2 regions of the Peribacillus sp. FSL K6-5616 genome follow, and region 1 is predicted to be linked to the other one. Evidence: predicted binding sites of a transcription regulator. Region 1 holds the regulator's gene; the other holds the start of a gene.
What was found. The regulator LexA, encoded in region 1, represses DNA repair genes until DNA is damaged. The targets are predictions, from matches to a motif close to CGAACATATGTTCG.

Region 1 (3,432 bases):
ACTTTCCTTTTTATTCATTTGATGTTCGAGAAAACGCCTGTTCACAGTAGCCTTAGATACATTGTATCCAAAGCCCCTTAATGTGGCTGCGATTTCTGAGAATGTCAACCCATTGGCACGCAGTTTAATAATTTCTTCAATAGGAATCTCCATACGGTCCCTTCCAGTGGAATTCCTTTGGTTGTGAAGATTTTTTTGAGGACGGTACCCTTTTTCAACGGCTCTCATCATTCCGCGCTTTATTTTAAGATTATGTAGTTTCCTTTGATATTCTTCTACAATGCCCACTATCTGGATGACCATGGCATCCGAATCCGATAACTCCAGCTCCCCATCGTGTGAGAGCGTATAAATTTTCACATCTTCTTTAAGGATGACATGGAAAAGGGCTATTTTGGCATTCCCTCTTCCCAGTCTTGTTTCGTCCTGGATTAATAGGACTTCAGCTTCTTTGGTTTTAAATAGTTCGAGCATGTCAAAAATGCCATCCCGATTCAACTCATAACCACTTGCCTGTTCTTTTATAATGGAGACAACTTCCACATCCATCTTTTCAGCCAATTTGACTAATTCATCTTCCTGCCTTGCCAATGATGTTTCCTGTGACTCTTTTTCGGTGCTGACCCTACAATAGATTACCGCCTTCATAATACCCTACCTTTACTACTTACTGCTCACTGGCCAAATTCTGGACAAGTTCTTCCCCTTTAACCGGTATGACAATGACTTGTCCAGGTTTTATCGAATCCGCACTGACTCCATTATTCTCTTCTATCCAACCAATGAATTCTTTTTTTGTCAAATTTGTTTCTTCATATTCTTCGGCAATTCCCCATAGGGTGTCACCTTCGCTTACTTCTATAGAAAGGAAATCCTTTTTTTGATCATTGTTCAATGTACAAGAGAATAAAATTGAAAAGATGAATACTGATCCCGCTAATAGAATCGTATAAATATAATTTTTGTATAATTTTTTCATAATAATCCCTCCAAAGCGAATGTTCGTTCGTATGTTATGATCAAATTATAATACGAACGTTTGTTTCAGTCAACAACAAAATTCGAACTTATGTTTGTATAGAGATGGGGGCCATGCTATAATGTAGCAAAGAACATTGGGGAAGAGGTGCACAAATGACAAAACTATCAAAACGGCAGCAAGATATTCTTGATTTCATTAAAGAAGAGGTCCGCCAAAAAGGGTATCCGCCTTCCGTACGGGAGATTGGCGAAGCAGTGGGACTTGCATCAAGTTCAACAGTACACGGACATTTATCCCGCCTGGAAAGTAAAGGCCTTATTAGACGTGACCCAACCAAGCCAAGGGCCATTGAAATAATGAATTTGGAGGAAGCGAACAATATTCCCAAAGCCAATGTCGTGAACGTGCCGTTACTTGGAAAAGTAACAGCGGGCATGCCGATAACGGCCATTGAGAACATTGAAGAATACTTTCCGCTTCCCGAAAGCATGGTTCCACATGATGACCATGTATTCATGCTGGAAATCATGGGTGAAAGTATGATTGAAGCAGGAATTCATGATGGAGATTATGTCATCGTGAAACAACAAAGCAGTGCCAATAATGGAGATATCGTCGTGGCGATGACGGAAGATGATGAAGCCACTGTAAAACGATTCTTTAAGGAACCGGATTACATAAGGCTTCAGCCTGAGAACTCAAATATGGAACCAATTATTTTACGAGATGTTTCGATACTTGGAAAAGTAATAGGCTTATATAGACAAATACACTAAAAGCGCTTCCCGCGCTTTTTTTGTTTGTTTAATTTATGTCCAGAATTCTCTCAATATGCATTTGGAAGAGTAGATATTGAAATATTTTTTAATAGAATCTAGTTTCATGGGAAATTAAACATCCTTTATAACGGATGAAAGTTATACCATCGCCTTTCTGGTAATATGTACTTTGGAAGCAAGCTCATTGAAATAAAAAAAAGGGTTTAAAATCCCCCCTTTACAATTAATTTCACTCTTAACCTTTGGTTCACTTTAATAAGGTTAGATCGACCAAGTCATTCCACCAATATGTCCTGTTTAATTTTCTGGCCATAAGGAGCAATTTGCTTAATGAATGTTTCCTTGCTCATTAGATCTCTCATTACCAAGCATAAATCTTTATTTCCAGGGAACTCACTCCTAAATATATCCACCTAACACCCGTTGAATTAATACTTTTATATAGGAGTACGGCTGTTTACATTGGCGGAATTACCATCTCCCTAGTTACCCGTACCTACCTCATATTTCATCAAAAAAATGCCTCCTCAACTAAGAGAAGGCATTTCGCTATTTCTCAATATAGACCGAACGAATCAGCGTCCGGGTTCTTTCGGTACCATCCACATTTTTTTCCTTAACATCTATTGTTACATTATAAACACCTGACTTAGGTACTTCTGGAAGGGTGCCAGTAAAATTTTCAGTATCCATTGCCTTAATGGAGTTTTTTCCACTAATTTCTTTACCGGTTTCATCTAGCAGATGAACCAAAAATGTTGTGCTGATTGGTCTTTTTTTATCATTCATTGGATTCTTTATTAAAAATTTTGCATCTTTTTGCTTTACTTTTCCGGCCATACTTAATGTAATGGGGTTCTTTTCGTTAAATTGTGCTGTGAACAGGTAGGCGTCTTTTGGCGATTCAGTCTTCATTCGTACTTTCCAGTCACCAATTTCAAGGTTATTTCTGTAGAATGATTGGATGGTTGCACCATTAAAAAAGGAAGTTTCATTTTTGGCTGAATGGGCCTTTAAGGAAGGTGAATACTTTTTATTGGATGGAGAAATCAATTCAACCTCGACATCATTTGAGGCTGTATATATGCTTATATTACCTGGGGCCGCTTCATTTACATGGAAGCTTTGTTCGACCCAGACATTTTGTTTCAGGACATCACCCAGAATGGTTTGAGCGAGTGCGGTTGTAATGACATCATCTTCAACTCGTTCTTTATAATTGACATGATATGCAGGAATCCCAGTGGTGGATGTGCTTTTTAAATAGGGTTCAATTCTTGAAAATACAGCTGAGCCAACTCGAATATTGTCGTGATCAAAGTTGGGATCCGTAAATAAATGTGTTGCATAGGGTATTTTTGTACTCCATACATTCACCAGTCCATCATTTTCCCCATATGATGATAAATATTGTCCCCCCATTGATAAGGCTGATAGTACCGGGCCTCTGTTCATACCTGCCACAGTGAAATACAAGTTTTTACGAGAGTTAACATGGTTATCCGTGACAGAACGAAATTCAGCCATTTTACCAACTTGTAAAGAATAAGTTCCCTCATCTTTTTGACCTAATAAGGAACCAAGCCAGCCCGCATACCAGCTATAAGCCAAATCAGCTAGGTGAGAACCATGATGTGGGGAAGCTAAAGTGATCACCCTTCCAACATATTG
Region 2 (3,432 bases), 750 kb from region 1:
AATCCATGGTTTGAACTAGCCAATTAAATTATGATGTTATGGAATATTCAAACAGGGGAATGGAGGTAAGTGAGTCTAATCGATCTTGATCATGAAAGACTCCCTTACCTTTATGCCAGGAAAGATGCGGTGCTTTTTTATGGTCATCCTTTTTACGTCCAAGGGAATTTGTATCCTTCCGGAAGGCTCCCTTGTAACCCGTTAATCCCTTGAGGGTTTTTTTTCGAAAAAGTAATAACATAGCAAGTCTTCGGTTTTGTTGCGAAGGCGGGGATTGAAATAATTATGATGTTCCTCATATCCTTTATATAAAAAACAATACATCGTGAAGGATTCATCGCGTTTGATTTCACTAACCTTAATATTCTCTTTGCGCAAATAGCGCCGTACCTCGGCAAGTTCGTCTTGAACCACTTTTAAAATATGTTCGACTAGCTCCGAATAGGGCCTTTTTAATTTAAACGGACTAATTTCGATGACCTTGAGATCCCGGTTTAAGACTGTAATAACCATAGGGAGGTAGATGGCTTTTTCAATCATATTTCGGTCACCTTCTGGAATGCGGGTCATCATGACCGCCCCTTTCTAAATAGCGCGTTTTTAATACTAATATGTATCTTCCGTAATAATAAGAACGTTTGTTCCGATTTTATCCTAATGTATTTTCAGTGGTTATGCAAGCAGTTTTGATAAATCTAGAAATATTCGTTAACAAGATTATGTTTTCCGGAGATAGGGAAAGTATGAAGATATATGGATAATAATTCTTGCAATTTCGGGGGAAAGTGATATATCTAAAATAAACGGTTTTTAATAAGTTTATGCTGCTTTGATGGCAGCATGTCGAGGGAGATAATTATGGATTTGGATACTATACGTGAGTGGTTTACACTTGATCATATATCGGCGCTTATTCAGCAATATCGCTCATTCGGTCCAATTCCCGGGATCTTACTGCCGATGCTGGAAGCTTTTTTGCCTTTTTTGCCCTTAGTGGTGTTCGTGCTCGCCAATGCAACGGCATTTGGTCTCTGGTGGGGGTTTTTATTTTCTTGGATTGGTGCGGTAGCGGGGTCCTTTTTGATCTTTTGGATTATTAGAAGATATGGTCAAATGAGGTTTTTCCGATTTTTGCAAAAGCATAAACAGGTGCAGAGGTTGATGGTTTGGGTTGAGAGCCATGGATTCGGTCCTTTGTTCATATTGCTCTGCTTCCCTTTTACACCATCGGCTATCGTTAATATCGTGGCAGGACTATCAAAAGTCAGTACCCTGCAATATGGACTTGCAGTAGTTGGAGGGAAGGCGGTGATGATTTTTACGATCAGTTTCGTAGGTTACGATTTAGTATCATTGATTCATAAACCTGTGCGAACGATCATTATCGGAATCGTCATCTTTATCCTATGGTATGTGGGGAAAAGACTGGAAGTCCGGTTAAATAAAAGCATGAAGAGAGAAGAAGGGCAATAAATTAATATATAAATGCAGTAGGGGTTGAACTAGATGGAAAAAACAAACAAGAATTCTTTATCCGATTGGATAAAACCAGCGATGATAGCTTTTGTTATTTACATCTTAATCCGTACATTTCTCTTTTCAAGCTATGATGTTGAAGGAAAGTCGATGCAGCCGACCCTTGAAGATGGAAATAAACTTGTCGTGAATAAAATCAATTACCAGATTCATGATATCAACCGTTTTGACATTATTGTTTTTCATGCGAATTCACAAGAAGATTATGTTAAGCGGGTTATAGGGGTTGCAGGTGACCGTATTCGTTATAAAGATGATTGGCTATACGTAAATGGTGAGAAAGTGGATGAGCCTTATCTTGAGAAATTCAAGGAAGGTTTCCCAGGACAGGATTTTACAGGTGATTTTACATTAAAAGAATTGACGGATGTGACCAAAGTTCCGGAGGGCAAGCTTTTTGTCATGGGTGATAATCGTCTTGAAAGTGCTGACAGCCGTCACTTTGGTTATATACCGGTAGAAAATGTTGTCGGTAAAGTGGATGTTCGATATTGGCCGGTCAATGATTTCAATTTTAAGTTTACAGGTGAGTGATTGTGAAGCCCGAGTATGATGCGGGCTTTTTCTTTTGGGGGAAAACGCGAACGTACGATTGGTGTTTTTTTAAGGGAAACGGTAAAATAATAGAAGGTAAATCTAATTGGAAACAGAAACCTAGTCATAAAGACGAAAGTATTTCTGGTATGATGGATCTAGATATTATGTTGTAAGGGGGAAAAGAGATGTCACTCCGTTTTTTACTGGGAAGATCGGGTACAGGGAAAACTTCGAATATATTGGACGAAATCCGCTCTAAATTGGCAGAAGATCCCGAAGGAAGTCCAATTATCTACCTCGTTCCTGATCAGATGACGTTTCTATCTGAATATAAATTAATTAAAACACCAGGCCTTGCCGGAATGATCCGGACACAGGTTTTCAGTTTTAGCAGGCTTGCTTGGCGCGTTCTTCAGGAAACCGGGGGGATGAGCCGGCTGCATCTGGACAGTGTTGGCGTTAATATGCTGATACGGAAGATCATGGATGATAAAAAGGAAGAGTTAAAGATGTTCAGTCGATCTGCTGATAAGCAGGGGTTCATTGCACAGATGGAGCTAATGCTGGCTGAGTTCAAGCAGTATTGCATCCAACCTGATGACATTCAAAACTATTTGGCTGAAACCTCACAGGCCGGCAGCGGCATTCAGGATAAACTGCATGATCTTGAATTGGTCTATCAGGCTTTTGAGGATGAAATGGTCAATAAATATTTAGACTCCGAAGATTATTTCACTTTGCTGATCGAAAAAATGTCAGAGTCTTCATATATAAGGAATGCGGATATATATATCGATGGTTTTTATAGCTTGACTCCACAGGAATTATTGATTGTTGAAGAAATGATGAAGCTGTGCAGGAGTGTAACGATCTCGCTGACGTTAGATCAGCCCTACAGGCAATATGCTCCGGATGATTTGCAATTGTTCAGGCAAACGGGAAACCTTTATCATCACCTATATCAGGCTGGATTGAGGAATGGCATACCGATTTCAGAAGATCGAATCTTAAAAAGATCGGAAAGGTTTGGAAAGAGTCCGGGGCTGAATCATCTGGAAACTTATTTTTCCATTCGTCCTGCACGAACGTTTGAGCAGTCACCTGATGTAACGATCGCCCAGGCAGTTAACCGCAGAGCTGAGATTGAAGGAGTTGCCCGGGATATCTTGTCGCTGGTCAGACAGAAACAGCACCGTTTCCGTGATATTGCGATTTTAGTCCGTAACGGGGAAGCATACGCAGATATTTTACAAACCGTTTTTCGGGATTATCAAATTCCCTTGTTCGTCGATTCCAAGCGGACGATGCTGAATCATCCTCTGATTGAACTGATTCGTTCGACTTTGGAGATCATCAATG

Region 2: the regulator LexA is predicted to act here: its motif matches at 2,118-2,131, upstream of addB (helicase-exonuclease AddAB subunit AddB).

Annotation. Positions count from the first base shown of each region.
Region 1 is NZ_JBBOYT010000001.1:1,507,950-1,511,381, reverse strand. Features, by position in the region: gene MHB45_RS07265 (YneB family resolvase-like protein) at 1-648, opposite strand, end outside; gene yneA (cell division suppressor protein YneA) at 668-979, opposite strand; gene lexA (transcriptional repressor LexA) at 1,135-1,758, shown strand; gene MHB45_RS07250 (esterase/lipase family protein) at 2,311-3,432, opposite strand, start outside.
Region 2 is NZ_JBBOYT010000001.1:762,923-766,354, forward strand. Features, by position in the region: gene MHB45_RS03675 (hypothetical protein) at 202-570, opposite strand; gene MHB45_RS03680 (TVP38/TMEM64 family protein) at 859-1,473, shown strand; gene lepB (signal peptidase I) at 1,507-2,070, shown strand; gene addB (helicase-exonuclease AddAB subunit AddB) at 2,259-3,432, shown strand, end outside.